DNA from 4 places in the Streptomyces sp. NPDC006655 genome. Region 1 is predicted to be linked to each of the others. Evidence: riboswitches for the same ligand, from Rfam matches in the RefSeq annotation. Region 1 holds a riboswitch; each other region holds the start of a gene.

The links. A riboswitch is a leader RNA that binds a small molecule or an ion and turns the genes downstream of it on or off. The one in region 1 is predicted to bind cyclic di-AMP.
Region 2: another riboswitch for cyclic di-AMP. It lies ahead of AB0958_RS09580 (M23 family metallopeptidase); the one in region 1 lies ahead of AB0958_RS33690 (C40 family peptidase).
Region 3: another riboswitch for cyclic di-AMP. It lies ahead of AB0958_RS10790 (transglycosylase family protein); the one in region 1 lies ahead of AB0958_RS33690 (C40 family peptidase).
Region 4: another riboswitch for cyclic di-AMP. It lies ahead of AB0958_RS17715 (M23 family metallopeptidase); the one in region 1 lies ahead of AB0958_RS33690 (C40 family peptidase).

Annotation. Positions count from the first base shown of each region.
Region 1 covers NZ_JBEYJU010000081.1:19,283-25,058, forward strand. Annotated here, with positions in the region: gene AB0958_RS33680 (ATP-dependent Clp protease proteolytic subunit) at 73-708, shown strand; gene AB0958_RS33685 (hypothetical protein) at 716-1,024, shown strand; cyclic di-AMP (ydaO/yuaA leader) riboswitch at 1,382-1,566, shown strand; gene AB0958_RS33690 (C40 family peptidase) at 1,570-2,043, shown strand; gene AB0958_RS33695 (ATP-binding protein) at 2,077-2,535, opposite strand; gene AB0958_RS33700 (helix-turn-helix transcriptional regulator) at 2,769-3,629, shown strand; gene AB0958_RS33705 (DUF397 domain-containing protein) at 3,639-3,866, shown strand; gene AB0958_RS33710 (8-amino-7-oxononanoate synthase) at 3,926-5,053, opposite strand; gene bioB (biotin synthase BioB) at 5,201-5,776, shown strand, end outside.
Region 2 covers NZ_JBEYJU010000012.1:20,021-25,796, reverse strand. Annotated here, with positions in the region: gene ribA (GTP cyclohydrolase II) at 35-676, opposite strand; gene AB0958_RS09595 (MarR family transcriptional regulator) at 825-1,349, opposite strand; gene AB0958_RS09590 (dihydrofolate reductase family protein) at 1,452-2,591, shown strand; tRNA gene AB0958_RS09585 (tRNA-Met) at 2,662-2,735, shown strand; cyclic di-AMP (ydaO/yuaA leader) riboswitch at 2,963-3,124, shown strand; gene AB0958_RS09580 (M23 family metallopeptidase) at 3,132-4,163, shown strand; gene AB0958_RS09575 (aldo/keto reductase) at 4,256-5,218, shown strand; gene AB0958_RS09570 (PrsW family intramembrane metalloprotease) at 5,317-5,776, opposite strand, start outside.
Region 3 covers NZ_JBEYJU010000013.1:115,474-121,249, forward strand. Annotated here, with positions in the region: gene AB0958_RS10780 (cytochrome P450) at 1-167, shown strand, start outside; gene AB0958_RS10785 (transglycosylase family protein) at 337-1,341, shown strand; cyclic di-AMP (ydaO/yuaA leader) riboswitch at 1,539-1,743, shown strand; gene AB0958_RS10790 (transglycosylase family protein) at 1,747-2,457, shown strand; gene eno (phosphopyruvate hydratase) at 2,744-4,030, shown strand; gene AB0958_RS10800 (septum formation initiator family protein) at 4,138-4,614, shown strand; gene AB0958_RS10805 (DUF501 domain-containing protein) at 4,644-5,198, shown strand; gene AB0958_RS10810 (Ppx/GppA phosphatase family protein) at 5,195-5,776, shown strand, end outside.
Region 4 covers NZ_JBEYJU010000027.1:2,813-8,588, reverse strand. Annotated here, with positions in the region: gene AB0958_RS17730 (GNAT family N-acetyltransferase) at 1-250, opposite strand, end outside; gene AB0958_RS17725 (HPr family phosphocarrier protein) at 427-708, shown strand; gene AB0958_RS17720 (GntR family transcriptional regulator) at 980-1,675, opposite strand; gene AB0958_RS17715 (M23 family metallopeptidase) at 1,868-2,623, opposite strand; cyclic di-AMP (ydaO/yuaA leader) riboswitch at 2,636-2,799, opposite strand; gene AB0958_RS17710 (pitrilysin family protein) at 2,991-4,379, opposite strand; gene AB0958_RS17705 (pitrilysin family protein) at 4,376-5,770, opposite strand.

The sequences.
Region 1 (5,776 bases):
ATGTACGTCCTGTACATTTCTTACAGTCTGCTCAGCCGTCGAGACGCCCAGCCGCGAGGAAGTGGTATCGCCATGACCCGACCGTCCGCCCGTTACGTCCTGCCCGAGTTCACCGAACGCACCACCGCCGGGCAACGCACCCTGGACCCGTACTCCAAGCTGCTGGAGGAGCGGATCGTCTTCCTGGGCGCCCCCGTCGACGAGACCTCGGCCAACGACGTGCTGGCGCAGCTCATGTACCTGGAGTACGCGGCTCCGGAGCGGGACATCTCGCTGTACATCAACTCCCCGGGCGGGTCGTTCAGCGCGATGGCCGCGATCTACGACACGCTCCGGTACGTCACCTGCGAGGTGGCGACCGTCTGCCTGGGTCAGGCCGGGGCCTCGGCCGCGGTGCTGCTCGCGGCCGGCACCCCGGGCAAACGCTCGGTGCTGCCCGGCGCCCGCATCGTGCTGCAGCAACCGGCGCTGCCGGAACCGGTGCGGGGGCAGCCGAGTGATCTGCTCATCCAGGCGGCCGAGTGGGAACGGACCCGCGGGATGGTGGAGGAGATGCTCGTCCGGCACACCGGGCGCACCCCCGAGCAGGTCCAGCGGGATCTGGAGCGGGACCTGGTCCTGGACGCGCCGGGGGCGGTGGCGTACGGGCTGGCGGACCGGGTGATGCCCACGCACAGGCCCCCGCTCGGCCGGCCGCACGCGGGGTGAGCCGCCGATGCTGCCACCGGAGCTGCCGCCGCTGCCCGCGCTGACCCGCGCGGAGGGCGAGCTGATCGACCGTTACCTGGACGTGGTCGATCTGCTGGGCCGTATCAACCCGGCGCAGAACGAGGACACCTACCGCGGTCTGCGCGCCGCGCAGGCGCTGGTGCGCGCGGCGTCCGAGCTGCGCGACGCCCTGGCCCTGATGCATCGACGGGGCGAGACGGAGCTGCACGGGGACACGCTGGCACGGGCGTTGCGGGTGCTCGACGGCGAGCGCCGGACCGCTCGCGTCGCACTCCCGCCCGACTGCGTACGGTGACCTCCGCAGGACTCCGGTCCGATGCGTCGACGCCACGCCCGGACCGGAGTTGAAACGACCCAAAGGGGTTACCGCCGTTCGGCGGAGTGTGGCGTGGTTTTACCTGACCGAAAAAGCCGCTCGACTCGCCTGCGCCATGGTGGTCGTGGAGGGCTTCGACGCAGGTCCGGGGCTACGCAGGGGAGTTGACGGATAATCGAACACAGAGCTGTCCACCCGAACGGGTGGGTGGTGAGTAACCCCACAAATCCCCGATTCCGTTGGGATTTTCGGACACGAGTGCGTGAAGATCCCGTCTGACGACAAGCCCCCGCCACCACGGCGGGGCGGTCCGGGCGGACGCCGAGTCCTGCCGCCGCCCGGATGACGTCGACAGCAGTGCATCGGCAGGAGTGGAGGACCCAAGCACGACGGGTCGCCGGCACGGTCACGCCATGACCGGACCGAGCAGCCCTTGGGGTGAAGCCGTGGCAACGCGGCCGGGCAACTTCGCCAGCCCGAATCCGACAGGTCATCCTTCACAGGCGGCTGACGAAGGGTTGCGCATGACTGCGCTCAATCGTGTTCCGTCGCTCATGGCTCGGGCCGGTACGGCCTCGGCGCTGACGATCGCCGCCGTGGGCGGCTCGATCGTGATCCCTGGTGTCGCCTCCGACGCCTCGGCCGCCACGCTGGCGACGAAGGCACTGCAGGTCGCTGCCTCGAAAAAGGGCTCACCCTACCGGTGGGGCGCCACCGGACCGAACAGGTTCGACTGCTCCGGGCTCACGCTGTACTCGTTCAAGAAGGCGGGCAAGACCCTGCCGCGAACGGCGGCCCAGCAGTACAACAAGACCCGTCACATCTCGGCCGGCAGCCGCAAGGCCGGGGACCTGGTCTTCTTCCACTCGGGTTCCAGCGTGTACCACGTCGGCATCTACGCCGGGAAGGGAAAGATCTGGCACGCCCCGAAGACCGGGGACGTGGTGAAGCTCCAGAAGATCTGGACGAAGAGCGTCTGGTACGGCCGGGTCAGCTGACCCCGCCGCGCACCGGCCGGCGGGAGCCCAGGGCTACGGCTCCTGCTGGCCGACCGCGGTGACGGGGTGGGCCGGGACCGTCCAGGGCAGTTCGACGAAGACCGTCTTGCCGCCCTCCCGGGTGGGGCGGACCCGGAGTCTGCCGCCGTACTCGGCGGTGAGCCAGCGGATGATGACCATGCCGCGGCCGTTGTCCTGCTGGACCGCGGCGGGAAGTCTCCTGGGGAAGCGCGGATGACTGTCCGTGACGCCGATGCGCAGGTGCTCGTCACGGTCGAGGACGAGGTCCAGCGTGAAGGTGGGCGACTGCCCGAAGGTGTGCTGCACGGCGTTGGTGGCGAGTTCGGAGACGATGAGGCGGATGGTGTCCGCCGTTTCCGTCTCCGGTGGCAGTCCCCACTCCGCGAGGGTGTCCAGCGCATACGCCCGGGCCGCGGCGACCGAGGCGGGTTCGCTCGGCAGGGTGACGGATGCTTCCAGGTGGTCTGCCATGGCGACGTCGTCCCTTTCCTCGGGACCGGAGTCCGACTTCCTCGGGACCGGGGTCCGGCACGGTGGGGATGGTTCGAGTACGGTCCCGGACTGGTACTTCTCCGCCAGACTGCCATCACGGGGGCGGTCACGGGGAGCGATCCACCAAGATGTGCATATATCTGTCGCTCGAAGCGGTGAACTCTGCGACACCGGACCGTATATGGGCGGCCAGATTGAGTAGGGAGTAGCCCATGCAGAACGGTCCCGCGGTACGCCGCCGGAAACTGGGCACCGAACTGCGCATGCTGCGCACCGGTGCGGGTCTCACGAGCGGCGAGGCCGCCCGCCTGGTGGGCTGGCACCAGTCGAAAGTGAGCCGGATCGAGACCGGCGCCAGCGGTGTGAAACCGGCCGATGTGCGGTTACTCCTCGACGCCTACGGGGTGGCCGAGGGGCAACTGCGCGAGTTGCTCCTGGTATTGGCGGGGTCGGAGGACACCGCGGGGCGACACCACTGGTGGCACGCCTATCGAGGGGTGCTGCCGCCCGCCTACCGGGATTTCATCAGCCTGGAGTCGCAGGCGGGCGCGATGCGCACGCTGGAGACCTCGGTGGTGCCGGGGCTGCTGCAGACCGCCGAGTACGCCCGCGCGGTGACCCGGGCGGCCGCCGACGGGCTCGACGACGAGGCCCTCGACGCGCTGGTGGAGGTACGTCTGGCCAGGCAGGACGTGCTACGGGGCGATCCGCCGCTCAAGCTGAGCGCAGTCCTGGACGAGGCGGTGCTGCGCCGGGAGGTGGGCGGCCCGGGGGTGATGGCCCGCCAGCTGGAGCGGCTGACGGAGGCGGCCCGGTTGCCGCAGGTGCGGCTCCAGGTGCTGCCGTTCGCCGCGGGGGCGCATATCGGCATCACCGGCCCTTTCGTAATCTTCTCATTTCCGCGCACTTCCGATCTGGATGTGGTTGTTCTCGACCAGTTGACGAGTAGCCTCTACCTCGAACGGAAAGAAGACCTCCAGGCCTACGCGGAGGCCTTCAACACCCTTCAGATCCACGCCCTTTCACCCGAGGACTCGTTGGATTACATCGCCGGGATAGGTGACGGCGCGTAAGGAGGCACCATGACTGCACTGCCTCGGAATGTACCTTCAAGTACGGATCTGCCCGGTGTGCGATGGCTGCGCAGCAGCTACAGCACCGGAGCGAACAACTGCGTGGAGACGGCACGGCCGCACTCCGGCCCACCGGCCGGGCTGCTCGCCGTACGCGACTCCAAGCACCCCGCCGGGCCCGCGCTGCTCTTCTCCCCCGAGAGCTGGGCGGGTTTCGTGGCCACGTTCACCGGCTGATCAGCCGGCAACCGATTCCGTATCCGCATGCGCGCAAGGCCCGGCCGTGTCACGCCGACTCATGGTCGTGTCTCGCCGATCACACGTACAGCGCGTTCGATCTCGGCCCCGGAGAGGTCGGCACGGGCGGTCAGCCTGAGCCGTGAGATGCCGTCCGGCACGGAAGGCGGACGGAAACAGCCCACGGCCAGGCCTGCCGACCGGCAGTCGGCCACCCACCGCACGGCCTCCTCCGGGGACGGGGCCCGCACGGAGACCACCGCGGCGTCCGGTCGTACCGCCGACAGGCCCGCGGCGGTCAGCCGTGCGTGCAGTTCGGCGGCCACCTCGCGGGCCCGGGCCGCGCGGGCGGGCTCGCGCCGCAGCAGCCTGAGGGCCGCCAGCGCCGCGCCCGCGGCGGCGGGCGCCAGACCGGTGTCGAAGATGAAGGTCCGCGCCGCGTTCACCAGGTGGTCGATCACCCGGGCGGGCCCCAGCACGGCCCCGCCCTGGCTGCCCAGCGACTTGGACAGGGTCACGGTGACCACCACGTCGTCGGCCCCGGCGAGACGGGCCGCGTACGGCGCGCCCCGCCCGCCGTCCCCGACGACCCCGAGCCCGTGGGCGTCGTCCACGAGCAGTCCGGCGCCGCGCTCCCGGCACGCCTCGGCCAGTGCGGCCAGCGGCGCCGCGTCGCCGTCGACCGAGAACACCGTGTCGGAGACGACCAGCGCGGGCCCCTCGCGCGTGCCGAGCGCCTTGCGCACGGCGTCCGGGTCGGCGTGCCCGACGACCTGCGTGGTCCCCCGCGCCAGCCGGCAGCCGTCGATCAGGGAGGCGTGGTTGAGGGCGTCGGAGACGATCAGGGAGCCGTGCGGGCCGAGCGCCGTGACGGCGGCGAGGTTGGCCGCGTAGCCCGAGGAGAAGACCAGGGCCGCCTCGAACCCGCAGAACCCGGCCAGCTCGCGCTCCAGCTCGGTGTGCAGCTCCGTCGTGCCGGTCACCAGTCGGGAGCCGGTGGAGCCGCCGCCCCACGTCCGGGCGGCCTCGGCCGCGCCCTCGGCGACCTCGGGATGGTGGGCGAGGCCCAGGTAGTCGTTGCTCGCCAGGTCCAGCAGCGGCGAGTCGGCGGGACGGGGGCGCAGGTTCCGTACGAGCCCGGCGCGGCGGCGGAGTTCCGCCTGTTCGTCGATCCAGCCGAACGCCATGGCCCCTCCGGTGCTTTTGTAGGCAATGAACAGACCCTAGCGGGAGCGTCGGCCACCCACTGTGTGGCGATACCCACATGTCGATCTGACAGGGTTGTGCGAACTCTCCTTGGCCCGGAGCAGCCTCGTAGTACAGGATCGGCTCTCATGGACCTGCTGAACACGCTGGTGGACAAGGGGCTTCGGCGCGAGCTGCCGACCCGCGAGGAAGCGCTCGCCGTGCTGGCGACCTCCGACGACGACGTGCTGGACGTGGTGGCCGCGGCGGGCAAGGTGCGCCGGCAGTGGTTCGGCCGGCGCGTGAAACTCAACTACCTGGTCAACCTCAAGTCGGGCCTGTGCCCGGAGGACTGCTCGTACTGCTCGCAGCGCCTCGGCTCCTCGACCGGGATCCTGAAGTACAGCTGGCTCAAACCCGACGAGGCCTCCAGGGCGGCGGCCGCGGGCCTCGCCGGGGGCGCCAAGCGGGTCTGCCTGGTGGCCTCCGGGCGCGGTCCGACCGACCGGGACGTGGACCGGGTCGCCGGCACCATCAAGGCGATCAAGGAGCAGAACGAGGGCGTCGAGGTGTGCGCCTGCCTCGGACTGCTCTCCGACGGTCAGGCGGAGCGGCTGCGCGAGGCGGGCGCGGACGCCTACAACCACAACCTCAACACGTCCGAGGGGACGTACGGGGACATCACGACCACGCACACGTACGCCGACCGGGTGGACACCGTCAAC
Region 2 (5,776 bases), on a different contig from region 1:
TGCGTTGGCGCCGGCGCATCCGGCCGGGTGCGGCTCAGCCCGCGGTGAGCTCCGTCAGTTCCGCCAGGGGCAGGGTGTGCTGGGTGTGCAGGACCTTGGCGCGCAGGTAGCGGACGTTGTGGGCGGTGCTGAAGACCCCGGTCGGGACGCGGTCGCGGACGGTGACGCCGAGGGTGCGCAACTGCTCGGCCTTGTCGGGGTTGTTGGAGAGCAGGTCCAGCTCCCCGTGGCCGAGGGCCTGGAGCATCTGGGCGGCGGCGGTGTAGTCGCGGGCGTCCTCGGGCAGACCGAGGGCGGCGTTCGCCTCGTAGGTGTCGAGGCCCTGGTCCTGGAGGGCGTACGCGTCGAGCTTGTTGTAGAGGCCGATGCCGCGCCCCTCCTGGCGCAGGTAGAGCAGGACGCCGCCGCGCTCGGCGATGCGTTCGACGGCCTCGCGCAGCTGGGGTCCGCAGTCGCAGCGGGCCGAGCCGAAGACGTCGCCGGTGAGGCACTCGGAATGCAGGCGGACCAGCGGGAGGGTGCCCGGTGCGGGCTCGCCCAGGACGACGGCGACGTGCTCCTGACCGTCGGTCAGGCCGTGGAAGGTGACGAGTTCGGCGTTGACGCTGTAGCCGTCGGTGAAGCGCAGCGGGACCCGGACACGGGCGCGCTGGGTGGCGGCGGGGAAGTCGGTCATCGGGGTCTCCAGTGTCCGGGTGCAGGACGGCTGTCCCGTGCGGGACGCGTGCTCCTGCTTCAGATTTGAAGCAGATCCACGGCTGGAACCATACCCCATGCTTTAAATTTGAAGCAACAAGTTTTCGGGCGGCCCGCGAAATCGAGGTTCACGAACCGGAACACGGCGACGACGAGCGCCGCCGCCACGGCACCTCGTCGGAGGTCGGCCGTGGCTTCTCGGCACCCTCCAGTGCCCGCGCGATCACGGAGCTGATCTCCTCCAGCTGCGTGACCTGCTCCTCGGAGAGGTGGTCGAACACCGCCGCGCGCACCGTTTCCACGTGCCCGGGCGCCGTGCGCTCCAGGGCCGCCATGCCCTTGTCCGTCAGGATCGCGAAACTGCTCCGCTTGTCCCACTGGCAGTCCTCGCGCCGGATCAGCCCGTCCTTCTCCAGCCGGGTCACGGCGTAGGTCAGCCGGCTGCGGGTGATCTTGGACCTGGCGGCGAGATCGGTCATCCGCAGCTTGCGCTCCGGTTCCTCGGAGAGGTTGGCCAGAATGCCGTAGTAGAGGTGCGGCATGCCGGCGTCCTGCTGGAGCTGGCGGTCGATCGCGTCCTCCAGGAGGTTGGTCGCCGCCATGAACGCGCGCCAGGCGCGCTGCTCCTTCGACGTGAGCCAGCGAGTCGTCATGGGACCAGTGTAGGTTTGTTTCAAACTTTAACCAAGCGCCCGGTTCACACCCCGCCGACCGCCGGGAGTGGTCCCGCCCGCCGCCGAGAGTGAGCGCGTCCGATGCCGTACCCCCACGTCCTGCTGTCCGCCGCCGTCTCCCTGGACGGCTACCTCGACGACACCGGCCCCGAACGGCTGCTGCTCTCCTCGCCGGCCGACTTCGACCGGGTCGACGAGGTGCGGGCCGGCTCCGACGCCATCCTGATCGGCGCCGGCACGATCCGCGCGGACAACCCGCGGCTCCTGGTGTACTCCGAGGCCCGCCGCGCCGCCCGGATCGCCGCCGGCCGGCCCGAGTACCCCCTCAAGGTCACCGTCACCGCGACCGGCGACCTCGACCCGGACGCGAAGTTCTGGCACACGGGCGGCGACAAGCTCGTCTGCACGACCGACTCGGGCGCGGAGCGGGCGGCCGCCCTGGGCATCGCCGCCGACATCGTCCCGCTGGGCCCCGTGCTCGACTGGCCCGCGCTGCTGACCCACCTCCACGACGTCCGCGGTGTGGACCGCCTGATGGTGGAGGGCGGCGGCACCGTCCACACCCAGCTGCTCCAGCAGGGCCTGGCCGACGAGCTCCAGCTGGTCCTCGCCCCGGTCTTCGTGGGCGAGCCGAAGGCGCCCCGCCTGTTCGGCCCCGGCGGCTACCAGGCCGGGCGGCTGCGCCTGCTGGAGACCCGCCGTATCGAGGACGTCGTCCTGATGCGCTACGAGCCCACCGCCCCCGGCGTGGGCGGCTCGGTGTCCGCCGCCGACCGCCACTGGCTGCGGCTCGCGTGCGAGCTGGCGGCCCAGTGCCCGCCCTCGCAGACGGCGTTCAGCGTCGGCGCGGTGGTGGTCGCCGCCGACGGCACGGAGCTGGCCCGCGGCCACTCCCGGGAGGCGGGCGACCCGGTGGCCCACGCGGAGGAGGCGGCCCTCGCCAAGATCCCCCCGGCCGACCCCCGGCTGGTCACGGCCACCGTCTACACCAGCCTGGAGCCCTGCACCCACCGCGCCTCCCGTCCCCACCCCTGCGCGGAGCTGATTCTCGGCGCGGGGGTGCGCCGGGTGGTCACGGCCTGGCGTGAACCGGACACGTTCGTGCGGGCGGCGGACGGGACGGGGATGCTGCGGGAGCAGGGGGTGTCGGTGGTGGTCCTGGCCGAGTACGAGGCCATGGCCAAGGCGCCGAACGCGCACCTGGGAACACCCCTCGCCTAGGGCCTGCGCGCGGGGTGCTCGTAACCCGTGTGACTCGCACTCCTCGGATGACGTATGCTGGTGTCACCGACGCGGGGTGGAGCAGCTCGGTAGCTCGCTGGGCTCATAACCCAGAGGTCGCAGGTTCAAATCCTGTCCCCGCTACTGAACCTCAGGGCCGGAATCCAGATCACGGATTCCGGCCCTGAGGCGTGTCCGGGCGCGAGTTTCTTGAAAGCGTGGTCAACTCGACCGTTTTTGGCCGGTCGTGGCAGGTAAGTCCATCCTGCGGAAGCTTAATGATCAAGGCGAATGGCTTGGAATCTTACCGCCGGGTCTATTAACGTTCGATAACGCAGCGCGGTCGTCCCAGCCGTCACCCGAGATGGCTCCGTGCGCACGCGCCGAATCCCGTCAAGGGAACCGGGGAACCACCACCTTGGGGTGAATCGCACGGCTGCCGCCGAGTACGAATCGGCCGGTATACGCGCGTAGGAGACCTTCCCGCTCCGAACCCGTCAGCTAACCCGGTAGGCGGCGGAAGGAAAGGAGTGCGCCCGCGTGGCGTCCAACCGGCCTGCTCCGACAGCCCCGTTCGTGCCCAGCCAGCGGCAGCCCGACACCTTCGGTTACGGCACCTACCGCACCGACGAGGGCCCCTGGGAGGAGTGGAACCCCACCGAGGAGTCCCTCGCCCCCGAGCGCGGCCGGCACCGGATCGCCAAGCAGCGCGGCGGCGGACTCGCCCGCAGCTCCACGGTCCTCGGCGTCGGCGTCATCGCCGCCGTCGGCGCGGGCGGCATGGCCAGCGCCAACACCGGCCACCCGCCGGTCTCCATCTCCCTGCCGGACCTGCCCTCCGTCGCCTCCCTGCTGGGCGACGGGGGCGGCCACCACGCCACGCAGACGGCGCTGAGCAGCGTCACCACGACGACCGCCACGGACGGGGACTCCTCCTCCGACGCCGGCGAGGCGCTGCGCAGCCGCATCATCGCCCAGGCCGAGCGGCAGCAGAACCAGCTGGACACCAAGGCGAGCGCCAAGGCCGTGGCCGCCGCCGACACGGCGGTCGCCGCCGCGGAGGCCAAGGCGGAACAGGCCGCGGCCGCCAAGGCCGGCGCCGCCAAGGAGAAGGCGGTTGCCGCCGCCAAGCAGAAGGCCGAGCAGGCCCGGATCGCGGCGCTGGCCAAGCAGTACACGCTGCCCGTCGTGTCGTACACGATCACCGGCACCTTCGGCCAGGCCGGCTCCATGTGGTCCTCCGGGTACCACACCGGCCTCGACTTCGCCGCCCCTACCGGCACGCTGATCAAGGCGGTCCACGGCGGCACGATCACCGAGGCGGGCTGGGCCGGCTCCTACGGCTACCGCACGATCCTCACCCTGGACGACGGCACCGAACTCTGGTTCTGCCACCAGTCGTCGATCGGCGTCAAGGTCGGCCAGAAGGTCGCCACCGGCGACGTCATCGGCCGCGTGGGCGCCACCGGCAACGTCACCGGCCCGCACCTCCACCTCGAGGTCCACCCCGGTGGCCAGCCCACCGGTATCGACCCGATGACCTGGCTGCGCGGCAAGGGCCTCAACCCCTGACGCACCCCACCGGCCCCGGCGGGCCTTCCGCTTTTACGAGAACTTCGTATTGCGTGGGATGGCCCGCCTGCCGCGCCGCGTTGGAATGAAGCATGACTGCTTCTTCCGCATCCCCGGTCCTCCGTAAGCTCGGCGCCTCCGACCTGGAGGTCTTCCCGCTCGCCCTCGGCGGCAACGTCTTCGGCTGGACCGCCGACGAGGTCACCTCCTTCGCCGTCCTCGACGCGTACACGGCCGCGGGCGGCAACTTCGTCGACACCGCCGACTCCTACAGCGCCTGGATCGAGGGCAACCAGGGCGGCGAGTCCGAGACGATCATCGGCAAGTGGCTCAAGGCACGCGGCAACCGCGACGACGTGGTCGTCGCGACGAAGGTCAGCCAGCACCCCGAGTACGAGGGTCTGTCGGCCGCCAACATCAAGGCCGCCGCCGACGCGTCCCTGCGCCGCCTCGACACCGACCACATCGACCTCTACTACACCCACTTCGACAGGCCCGAGGTGCCGGTCGAGGAGATCATCGGGGCGCTGGACGAACTGGTGCGGGCCGGCAAGGTCCGGCACATCGCCGCGTCCAACATCAGCGCCGAGCGGCTCCAGGAGTCCCTGGACTTCTCCGACCGCGAGGGCCTGGCCCGGTACGTCGCCCTCCAGCCGCACTACAACCTGGTCTCCCGCGACACCTACGAGGGCCCCCTCCAGGACCTGGCCTCCCGCACCGGCCTCGCCGCGGTCCCGTACTTCGCCCTCGCGTCCGGTTTCCTCACCGGCAAGTACCGCCCCGGCACGACGGTCGACAGCGCCCGGGCGGGCCGCGCCGCCCAGTACCTGGAGTCCGAGCGCGGCCAGCGGGTCCTGGTGGCCCTGGACGAGATCGCCGAGGCCCACGCGGCGCCCGTCCCGACGGTCGCCCTCGCCTGGCTGGCGGCCCAGCCCACCGTCACGGCCCCCATCGCCTCGGCCCGCACGGTGGAACAGCTCCCGGCTCTCCTGGCGGTGGCGGACCTGACCCTGACGGAGGAGGAACTGCAGAAGCTGACGCGGGCTTCGGCCTGACGGCGACGGCGACGGCGACGGAGGGGGCCGGGGCGGCGGAGGCGGGGCGGTGACCCGGCTGCTCTCCGCCCCCCGGCAGCTCCCCACCTCCCGGGCGCCTACGACCGGTACGGGTTGTAGATCGTGGACGACACCGTCGTGCCGTACCACGCGGGGGCCCCGGGGAGCGGTGTGACCGGGTAGGCGTAGCCGGTGGCCGCCGTGCGGGACGCGTACTCCAGCGCGGGGCGCGCGAGTTCCCGGCGGCTCCACAGTTCGGCCAGGAGTTCCCGTTCCCGTACGACGAAATCGGCCCCCGCCCGCCCCCGCTGCCCCCGGCGCCGCAGCAGCGCGAGTGTCGTCGCGTACTGCTCGTACTCGGCGACCGCCCGCCCGGCGGGCTTCCCGAAGTGGTACGCGGCGTACTCCCGGGCCATCTGCCGGGCCCGCATCGACCCGAGGACGAACGGCTCGGCCGCCCCCAGCCACCCCGCGTACACGTACGCCGGCAGCTCCTCACGCACCGTCCGCAGCTCCCGCTGCCGCGTCCACACCGCCAGCCAGGTCAGCAGCCCGAAC
Region 3 (5,776 bases), on a different contig from region 1:
TCGGCGCCCCACTCGCCAGGCTGGAGGGGCAGACCGCGCTCGCCACCCTGTTCACCCGCCTTCCGGACCTGCGACTCGCCGCGGAAGAGCGGGAGTTGCGGTGGCGTGGCGGGCTCATCATGCGCGGGCTGCGGACGCTCCCCGTGGAGTTCACACCTGGTGGGTGAGGGACCCCCACGGACCGAAGGTGACCAGCGCTCAAGTCTGTGATCTTCACGTGATCTGCGCGGCATTAACTTGTGACAAGTGATCGTCTGCCGATACGTTCACCCATCAGCGCGGCGCCCCTGCGGGACCCGTCGCGCAGGTCACCGCTGTCGCTCGAAAGGTTTCCGCATGCTCTCCGGGAACGGTCGTCACCGTCGCCCCCGTCAGGCTCCGGCTCTCCTCGTCGCGGCGGGGGTGACCGGCTCCGCCATCGCCATCCCGCTGCTGGGTGCGGCGAGCGCGAACGCGGCCGACGGCACCACCTGGGACAAGGTGGCCGAGTGCGAGAGCGCCGGCTCCTGGAGCATGGACAGCGGCAACGGCTACTACGGCGGACTGCAGATGTCCCAGGACGACTGGGACAAGTACGGCGGTACGGACTACGCCGCCACGCCCGACCAGGCGAGCCGTTCGCAGCAGATCGCGGTCGCCGAGAAGATACTCGCGGAACAGGGCACCAAGCCCTGGCGGACCTGTGCCCTGCTGGCCGGGCTCTCGTCGGACGACACCTCGGTGAAGGTGGACACGGGCCTCGGCGGATCGGATGGTTCGTCCGGTTCCTCCGGTTCTGTCGACTCGTCCTCCGGGTTGTCGGACTCGTCCTCCGCGAGCGACTCCGGCGACTCGGGCGCGTCGTCCGCGACGAAGGGCTCCGGGGCCGAATCCGCGTCCCCCGCTCCGAGTTCCGGCGCGAGCGACGCTTCCAAGGCGCCCGTTCCCGGCAAGTCCGACGGTGCCGGCAAGGCGGCGGGGTCGACGCCTTCCGCCTCCGCCCCCTCGAAGGCGAGCGAGAACCCGGTGATCCCGGACGCCGGTGACGACTCGGACAATTCATGGCAGACCGGCAGCTCTTGGAGCCTGGTCGACACGGGCGCCGTCAGCGGTGGCGGCAAGCACCGCGGTGACTCGGCGGACGAAACCGTGACAAACGGTCAGAAGGTCGCGTCCGCCGGCCGTCATGCCTCCGCAGACGCCGGCACCTACACCGTCCGCGACGGCGACACCCTCGCCTCCATCGCCGACTCCCTTGGCCTCGACGGCGGGTGGCGCGCGCTCTATGCGGCGAACAAGGCGGACATCGGCACCGACCCGAACGACATCGCCCCCGGTCAGACCCTGAAACTCGACAGCTAAACGGGCCAAAAGCGGCGGGAGTTGACGTCCTGCTTCGGGGCGATTGTCCGTTTTGGTGAAAGTGTGGGATGAGTCTCAGAAGCCCTGATCATCTTTGAAATTCGCCTGATCGTCTGTTTACGGTCAAGGCCGCTCGTCACCACGAGCCCCGGCTGTCGCAACGCCGAGTCCTGCCAGCGGCCGCCCGGGAACAGTCGTCGCGTCAAGCGCCGTAGGCAGGAGCGGGGGACCCAAGGTAAGCGCCGGGTCCGGCAGTTGAGCCCTCAGGGGCCTCACGGCCGAAAGGCCGCCGGAACCGGCTAGGGGTGGAGCCGCGCGTCTCGCGAGAGCGGGCCGTGCGGCCGGGCAACTCAACCGGCCCGAACCCGACAGCTCACCTCGCAGGCGTCGGTGAGGGGATCTTCCATGCTGTTTTCCGGCAAGGGCAAGCACCGTCGTCCGTCCAAGGCCGTCCGCGCCATCGCCGTCGCCGGCGTCACCGGTGCCGCCGTCGCCGCCCCGCTGATGGCAGCCGGCGGAGCCTCCGCCGCCACCGCCTCCGAGTGGGACACCGTCGCCCAGTGCGAGTCCGGCGGCAACTGGTCCATCAACACCGGCAACGGCTACTACGGCGGTCTGCAGTTCTCCGCCTCCACCTGGGCCGCGTACGGCGGCACCGCCTACGCCCCGCAGGCCAACCAGGCCACCAAGGGGCAGCAGATCCAGATCGCCGAGAAGGTCCTCGCCGCCCAGGGCAAGGGCGCCTGGCCGGTCTGCGGCAAGGGCCTGTCCGGCGCCGCCTACACCGGCGGCAGCTCCAGCTCCAGCTCGTCCGGCTCCAGCTCCAGCGGCTCGTCGAGCAGCGGCAGCGCCGGCACGAGCAGCCGTGCGACCGACACCCAGACGGCCTCCCGCTCCGCCGAGCGCCCGGCCGCCAAGAAGACCGTCACCACCCCGACCGGCAAGAAGGTCAAGAAGGGCGACGGCGAGTACAAGGTCGTCAAGGGTGACACCCTCAGCTCGATCGCCGAGAAGCACAAGGTGAAGGGTGGCTGGCAGGCGCTGTTCAAGCTGAACAAGGACATCGTCGACGACGCCGACTTCATCTACCCGGGTCAGCAGCTGCACCTGAAGTAAGGCACCCCCGTCCCCCACGGGCCCCCGCTCCGGCGCGTTTTCCCCCGAACGCGCCGGAGCGGGGTTTCTCTTTGCGGTCGCGCTCCTTGACCCGCTCTTCTCCCGTTCTTCATCGGGACCCCCCTTTGTTCCGCGCATGAACAATGAGTACCGTCAGGGTGTCCACGGGCCGGTCGGTCGACCGGCTGACGGCCCTGGGCCGGTTAGGCTCTAGTCGCAAGGCTGAGCAAGGGCCGACCAGGTCCGCGTGCGCCCCGCACAACCAGCGTCACATCCCAAGAAGGAGATGCTCGTGCCGTCCATCGACGTCGTCGTAGCCCGGGAAATCCTGGACTCCCGAGGCAACCCCACGGTCGAGGTCGAGGTCGGCCTCGACGACGGCAGCACGGGTCGTGCCGCCGTCCCGTCCGGCGCCTCCACCGGCGCCTTCGAGGCCATCGAGCTCCGTGACGGCGACCCCAACCGCTACCTCGGCAAGGGCGTCGAGAAGGCCGTCCTCGCCGTGATCGAGCAGATCGGCCCGGAGCTGGTCGGCTACGACGCCACCGAGCAGCGCCTGATCGACCAGGCGATGTTCGACCTGGACGCCACCGACAACAAGGGCTCGCTCGGCGCCAACGCCATCCTCGGCGTCTCCCTCGCCGTCGCGCACGCCGCCTCCGAGGCGTCCGACCTGCCGCTGTTCCGCTACCTGGGCGGCCCGAACGCGCACCTGCTGCCGGTGCCGATGATGAACATCCTCAACGGCGGCTCGCACGCGGACTCCAACGTGGACATCCAGGAGTTCATGATCGCCCCGATCGGCGCGGAGTCCTTCTCGGAGGCGCTGCGCTGGGGTGCCGAGGTCTACCACACCCTCAAGAAGGTCCTGAAGGCCAAGGGTCTGTCCACCGGCCTCGGCGACGAGGGCGGCTTCGCCCCGAACCTGGAGTCCAACCGCGCCGCGCTGGACCTCATCCTGGAGGCCATCAAGCAGGCCGGTTACGTCCCCGGTGAGCAGATCGCGCTCGCCCTCGACGTCGCCGCGTCCGAGTTCTACAAGGACGGCCGGTACGAGTTCGAGGGCAAGTCCCGCTCGGCCGCCGAGATGACCGAGTACTACGAGGAGCTCGTCGCCGCGTACCCGCTGGTCTCCATCGAGGACCCGCTGTTCGAGGACGACTGGGCCGGCTGGAAGGTCATCACCGACAAGCTCGGCGACAAGGTCCAGCTGGTCGGTGACGACCTGTTCGTCACCAACCCGGAGCGCCTGGCCCGCGGCATCGAGGAGGGCACCGCGAACGCCCTCCTGGTGAAGGTGAACCAGATCGGCTCGCTCACCGAGACCCTGGACGCCGTCGAGCTCGCCCAGCGCAACGGCTTCAAGTGCATGATGTCCCACCGCTCCGGCGAGACCGAGGACGTCACCATCGCCGACCTGGCCGTCGCCACCAACTGCGGCCAGATCAAGACCGGCGCCCCGGCCCGCTCCGAGCGCGTCGCCAAGTACAACCAGCTGCTGCGCATCGAGGAGATCCTCGACGACGCGGCGGTGTACGCCGGCCGCTCCGCGTTCCCCCGTTTCAAGGGCTGAGCCGGTACCGCCTCTCGTGGGTAAGGCTTAGCCAGTCGTACGTACGTCCCCGAACGCGGTCCCGTACCGTGTGCGGGGACGTACGCACGTATCAGGGAGGCGGGGACATGGCCGTGAGGGACCGGGACCGGTTCTCCACCGCGACCAGGCTCAAGCTGCTCGGCGAGCAGACGGCGGCCCGGGTCTACCGCTCCCAGACCAAGCGCCAGGCCCGCCGCTCCCGGCTGACCGGGCGCGCGGCGCTGCTCGCGATCGTGCTGTGCACGATGATCGTGGCGCTCGCCTATCCGATGCGGCAGTACGTCTCGCAGCGCGCCGAGATCGCCGATCAGCAGCGTCAGCAGCGGCAGGCCAGGCAGCGGGTCGAGCAGCTGCGCGACCTGAAGGCGCGGTGGCAGGACGACTCGTACGCCGAGCAGCAGATCCGGCAGCGGCTGCACTACGTGATGCCGGGGGAGACCGGGTACGTCGTGATCGACCCCGGTGCCGCCCGGCAGGCGCACGCGTACCTCGGGGCGGCCGACCGGCCCTGGTACGCGAACGTCTGGGACGGCGTCGACAAGTCCGACGCGTCCGACCAGTGAACCGACAGAAAGCCACGCAGAACACAGTCATGCACACGCCTCCGCCCTCCACTGAGCGTACCGAGCCCACCGACGCCGACGTCGAGGCCTTCAAGCAGCAGCTCGGGCGGCCGCCGCGCGGGCTGCGGGCGATCGCGCACCGGTGCCCCTGCGGCCAGCCGGACGTCGTGGAGACCGCGCCGCGGCTGCCGGACGGGACGCCGTTCCCGACCCTGTACTACCTGACGTGCCCGAAGGCCGCGTCCGCGATCGGGACGCTCGAGGCCAACGGCGTGATGAAGGAGATGACGGCGCGGCTGGAGAGCGATCCGGAGCTGGCGGCGGCGTACCGGGCCGCGCACGAGGACTACGTCCGGCGTCGGGACGAGATCGAGGAGCTGACCGGCTTTCCCAGTGCCGGGGGGATGCCGGACCGGGTGAAGTGTCTGCACGTGCTGGTCGCGCACTCGCTGGCGGCGGGACCGGGCGTGAACCCGCTCGGCGACGAGGCGATCGCCATGCTGCCCGAGTGGTGGGCCAAGGGCGCCTGCGTGACGCTCGCCGGTGACCACGCGCCGACGCACACCCCGGAGGACGCCAAGTGACCCGTGTCGCCGCCGTCGACTGCGGTACCAACTCCATCCGGCTGCTCGTCGCCGACGTCGACCCGGAGACGGGGGAGCTCGTCGACCTGGACCGCCGTATGACGATCGTCCGGCTCGGGCAGGGCGTCGACCGGACCGGGCGGCTCGCGCCGGAGGCGCTCGAGCGGACCTTCGCCGCCTGTCGTGAGTATGCGGCGGTCATCAAGGAGTACGGGGCGGAGCGGCTGCGGTTCGTGGCCACCTCGGCGTCCCGGGACGCCGAGAACCGGGACGAGTTCGTGCGCGGGGTGCTGGACATCCTCGGCGTGGAGCCGGAGGTCATCAGCGGCGACCAGGAGGCGGAGTTCTCCTTCACGGGCGCGACGAGGGAGCTGACGGGCCGCGACCACCTCGCCACGCCGTTCCTCGTGGTGGACATCGGCGGTGGTTCGACCGAGTTCGTGGTCGGTGACGGGCACGTGCGGGCCGCCCGGTCCGTGGACGTGGGCTGTGTGCGGATGACCGAGCGGCACCTGGTGCGCGAGGGGCGGGTCAGCGACCCGCCGACCGAGGCCGAGACCGCCTCCATGTGGGCCGAC
Region 4 (5,776 bases), on a different contig from region 1:
GTCCCACCCTGTCCACAAAGTCGTGGTGAGTGAAGCGGTGGACGTCCTTGGCGGAGAGTCTGGGGTAGGGCGCGAAGAAGCGGTAGTACTTCGACTCGTCCGAGACCTGCTCGTAGAAGCTGACCAGGCGGTCGGCGTCATCAACGGTGATGGGCCGGATGCGCGCGGTACCACCGTCGCGCAGCACCACGTCCGCCTCCCAGTGGGCGGGGTACTCGTGCCGGTCCTGCCGGTCCGCCGGGGTCTGCATGGGCCCCAGAGTACGGCTCGCGTCCGACAACGGCGCGAGGCAGTCTGTGGAGGACGGAAGCCGGACCGAGGCCGCGGTCCGGCGACACACCCGAAGGGACTCAGGTCCGCTCCGGGGATGCTTCACGATATGGAAAACTGGTCTAGACAACCCTGAACACCGAAGGGCAGCATCACATGGCTGAGCGCCGCGTCAACGTCGGCTGGGCCGAGGGCCTCCACGCCCGCCCCGCTTCCATCTTCGTCCGAGCCGCCACGGCCACAGGCGTCCCGGTCACGATCGCCAAGGCCGGGGGCAACCCCGTCAACGCGGCCTCCATGCTGGCGGTCCTGGGACTGGGCGCCCAGGGCGGCGAGGAGATCGTCCTCGCCTCCGACGCCGAGGGCGCGGACGCCGCCCTCGACCGCCTGGCGAAGCTGGTCGCCGAGGGCCTCGAGGAACTCCCCGAGACCGTCTGAGCACCGCAGCGCCCGCACGACCGGGGCCGCGCCACCCCTCCGGGGGCCGGCGCGGCCCCGCCCTTTTTCGCGCACGAAAGACACGCAGCCGGAATCAGCGGCACGCTTGAACAAGTGCGCGCCGCAATACGGGCGCGCTCGGCAGCGGCACCGGTAAACGTAAATAAGGGCACGCCTCGGAACGGGCACGCCTGGATAAAGGGCACAGCTGGATACGGGCACCGAAAAAACGGCCCCCGCGAATAGCACCTCTTTGTATACGGCGCCCGTGTTAATGCCGCACGCCCGACATGTTTACGGGATGTTGCGAAGTCCTCACAGGGTTCGCCCGTTCGGCGGCGCCGGGAAACCGGAGCCGGTGGAAGGCCGTGGAGCGCTCGGTGTGCAGCGCCGTCACCGCCCGGGCGCGCTCCCCGTCCCCGCGCGCCACCGCGTCCACGATCGCGCCGTGCTCCGCCCAGGACTCCACCGGGCTGACGGGCGCCTCCACCGTGTACATCCAGGCGATCTTGTGCCGCAACTGGGTGAGCGTCGCCGTCAGGGCGTGGCTGGCGGAGGCCTGGGCGAGCGTCTCGTGGAACCAGCCGCCCAGCGAGCGCAGGTCGTCGCTGTTGCCGGTCCTGGCCCGCTCCTGCCCCAGCCTGACCAGCCCGCGCAGCACCTTCAGGTGGGCCTCGGTGCGGCGCTGGGCGGCCCGCAGGGCGCCGAGCGGCTCCAGGAGCAGGCGCATCTCCAGCAGGTCGGCGGCCTCCTGCTCGGTCGGTTCGGCCACGCAAGCGCCCGCGTGCCGGCGGGTCACGACGAAGCCCTCGGCCTCCAGGGTGCGCAGCGCCTCGCGGACCGGGACGCGCGAGACGCCGTAGCGGCGGGCCAGGAGTTCCTCGGTGAGCCGGCTGCCGCGCTCGTGGACACCCGCGACGATGTCGTCCCGGATCGCCGTGCATACCGAGTGCGCCGGAATGCGCATGTCCGACCTCCGCCTTAATCCCCGTGAAACGCCGCCGAGTGACGCCGGTTCCGTGACTCTATTGCAATGCGCGGGAATTTCCGACGGGGGGCCGGAATCCATGAGTATTTTTTGGACAGCGGGGGCGCGAAAACGGCGAAAGCCCCGGCCGGCTGCCGGGGCTTCGCAGGATGTCACCGAAAAGGACGGACGTCAGACGTTCACACCGTGCTTGCGGAGGTAGGCGACCGGGTCGACGTCGGAGCCGTACTCCGCGGTCGTACGGGCCTCGAAGTGGAGGTGGGGGCCGGTGGTGTTGCCGGTGGACCCGGAGAGGCCGATCTGCTGGCCCGGGGTCACCTGCTGCCCCACCGAGACACCGATGGACGACAGGTGGCCGTACTGGGTGTACATGCCGTCGGCCATCTTGATGACGATCTGGTTGCCGTACGCCCCGCCCCAGCCGGTGGAGACGACCGTGCCGGTGCCCACCGCGTGCACGACCGTGCCGGCGGCGGCGTGGAAGTCGATGCCGGTGTGGGAGCCGGAGGACCACAGGGAGCCGCCGGTCTTGTAGCCGGTGGAGACGTACGAGTCGCTGATCGGCGCGACGAAGGCGTTGAGGCGCTTGCGCTCGGCCTCCCGCGCGGCCCGTGCCTTGGCCTCGCGCTCCTTCTCGGCCCGCGCCGCGGCCTTCTCGCGCGCGGCCTGTTCGGCCGCCTTGCGCTCGGCCACCGCCTGCTGCGCGGCAGCCTGGGCGTCGACGTGCTCGGCGACCGAGTCGCTGACCGTGATGACCGGGGTGAGACCGGTCTGCTCGACGCTGTTCTCGGCGGCGAGCGCCGGGGCGGCGGAGACGGTGCCGATGACGCCGGTGGTGGTGAGGGCCGCGATGCCGGCGGCCTGCGCGGTGGTGCGCTTCACCCGGCCGGGACGACGGTGCTTCCCGGAGGCGCACATGAACGCCATGTAGAGGCTGGTCCTTTCCTTCCCTCTCGCCTACCGGGTTAGCTGACGGGTTCGGAGCAGGAAGGTCTCCTACGGACCCCCTCGCGACACGCGCGGGCGCCCGATTCACCCCAGGGACTGCGTGGGTCCCCGGCTCCCCTGGCTCGCGCCGTACGGGGACTCGGCGATGGCTGTCCGGTGCCGCGGGTGCGGCGCGGTGCCTGACGGACAGCCCGAAGGAACCTACGGCGGCGTTCTTTCAAGACTCAAACCGATCGCGGCTTTTGTAGCGCATCCCACAGGGCAGACAGGCAACCTCCGCCCCAATTCGGACATACGAGAGCCCTGGTGGCCGACGGCCGCCAGGGCTCCGCACGCGTGCGTGGAGCTACTCCGCCGCGACGACGGTCACTTCGCCGATGCCGAGGGCCTCGACGGGTTCCCTGATCTGCGCCGCGTCGCCGACGAGGACCGTCACCAGGCGGTCCACCGGGAAGGCGTTCACGACCGCCGCGGTGGCCTCCACGGTGCCGGTGGCGGCCAGTTGCCGGTAGAGCGTGGCCTGGAAGTCGTCGGGCAGGTGCTGCTCGACCTGGTCGGCGAGGGTGCCTGCGACGGCCGCCGCCGTCTCGTACTTGAGCGGCGCCACACCGACGAGGTTCTGCACGGCGACGTCGCGCTCGGCGTCGGTGAGGCCCTCGGCGGCGAGGGTGCGCAGCACCGTCCACAGGTCGTCGAGGGCGGGCCCGGTGTTCGGGGTGTCCACGGAACCGCTGATGGCCAGCAGGGAGGCACCGGTGCCGTCGGGGGCGGAGCGCAGCACCTGCCCGAAGGAGCGGACGCCGTACGTGTAGCCCTTCTCCTCGCGCAGCACGCGGTCCAGGCGCGAGGTGAGGGTGCCGCCCAGGCAGTAGGTGCCGAGCACCTGGGCGGGCCAGACCCGGTCGTGCCGGTCCGGGCCGACGCGGCCGATGAGCAGCTGGGTCTGGACGGCACCGGGGCGGTCCACGACGACGACCCGTCCGGTGTCGTCGGCGGTCACCGGCGGCACCGGCCGGGGCTCGGCGGTGGAGCCGGTCCAGGCGCCCAGGGTGTCGCCGAGCAGCGCGTCCAGGTCGATGCCGGTCAGGTCGCCGACGACGACCGCGGTGGCGGTGACGGGGCGTACGTGGCGGTCGTAGAACGCTCGTACGGCGGCGGCGTCGATCTTCTCGACGGTGTCCTCGGTGCCCTGGCGCGGGCGGGACATCCGCGCGGTCGCCGGAAACAGCTCCTTGTAGAGCTGCTTGGCGGCCCGGCGGCTGGGGTTGGCCAGCTCGTGCGGGATCTCGTCGAGACGGTTGCGGACCAGCCGCTCGACCTCGCTGTCGGCGAAGGCGGGCGCCCTGAGGGCGTCGGAGAGCAGTCCGAGGCCCTTGGCGAGACGGGAGGCCGGGACCTCCAGGCTGATGCGGACGCCGGGGTGGTCGGCGTGCGCGTCGAGGGTCGCCCCGGCCCGCTCCAGCTCGGCGGCGTAGTCCTCGGCGGAATGCCGGTCGGTGCCCTCGGAGAAGGCCCGCGCCATGATCGTGGCGACACCGTCCAGGCCGGCCGGTTCGGCGTCCAGAGGCGCGTCCAGGAGCACCTCCACGGCGACGACCTGCTGGCCGGGGCGGTGGCAGCGGAGCACGGTCAGGCCGTTGTCCAGGGTGGTGCGCTCGGGGGCGGGGAAGGCCCACGGCCTGGCCTCGCCCGGCTGCGGCTGGGGATGGAAGTCCATGCTGGCGAGCTCGGTCACTTGGCCGTCTCCTCATCGTTGTCGCCGGCCTCGACCGTGGCCTCGGCCTCGGGGTCCTCGGGCACGTCGGCGTCCTCGACCGCCTCCGGGGACTTGGGCTCGTAGACGAGCACCGCGCGGTTGTCGGGGCGCAGCCGGGCCTTGGCGACCTCCTGGACCTCCTCGGGGGTGATCTGGAGGACGCGCTGGACGGCGGTCAGGGCGAGCTGCGGGTCGCCGAACAGGACGGCGAACCGGCACAGTTCGTCGGCGCGGCCGGCCACGGTGCCGAGCCGGTCCAGCCACTCGCGCTCCAACTGGGCCTGGGCGCGCTCCATCTCCTCGGGCGTGGGGCCCTCCTCGGCGAACCGGGCGAGCTCCTCGTCGATGGCGGCCTCGATGACCGGCACCTCGACGTCACCGGAGGTCTTCACGTCCAGCCAGCCCAGGGACGGCGCGCCGGCGAGCCGCAGCAGGCCGAAGCCGGCCGCGACGGCCGTGCGGTCGCGTCGCACCAGGCGGTTGTAGAGGCGGGAGGACTCACCGCCGCCGAGGACGGTCAGGGCCAGGTCGGCCGCGTCGGACGCGCGCGTGCCGTCCTCGGGGAGCCGGTACGCGGCCATCAGCGCCCGCGCGGGTACCTCCTCGACGACGACCTCGCGCAGCTGCCCGCCCATGATCTCGGGCAGCGCGCCGTCGCGCGGGGTGGGCTTGCCGTCGTGCGCCGGGATGGAACCGAAGTACTTCTCGATCCAGGCGAGCGTCTGCTGCGGGTCGATGTCGCCGACGACCGACAGGACGGCGTTGTTGGGCGCGTAGTAGGTGCGGAAGAACGCGCGGGCGTCCTCCAGGGTGGCCGCGTCCAGGTCCGCCATCGAGCCGATCGGCGTGTGGTGGTAGGGGTGGCCCTCCGGGTAGGCGAGGGCGGTCAGCCTCTCGAACGCCGTGCCGTAGGGGACGTTGTCGTAGCGCTGGCGGCGCTCGTTCTTCACGACGTCGCGCTGGTTCTCCATCGACTCGTCGTCCAGGGCTGCGAGCAGCGAGCCCATGCGGTCGGCCTCCAGCCAGAGGGCGAGCTCCAGCTGGTGGGCGGGCATGGTCTCGAAGTAGTTGGTGCGCTCGAAGCTCGTGGTGCCGTTGAGCGAGCCGCCGGCGCCCTGGACGAGCTCGAAGTGGCCGTTGCCCTTCACCTGGGCGGAGCCCTGGAACATCAGGTGCTCGAAAAGGTGAGCCAGGCCGGTACGGCCCTTGACTTCGTGCCGGGAACCGACGTCGTACCAGAGGCAGACCGCCGCGACCGGGGTCAGGTGGTCCTCGGAGAGCACCACGCGCAGACCGTTGGCCAAGCGGTGCTCGGTCGCTGTCAGGCCTCCGGAGCCTGTCTCGGCCGTGGTCGTGTGACCCATGGGCATGTACGT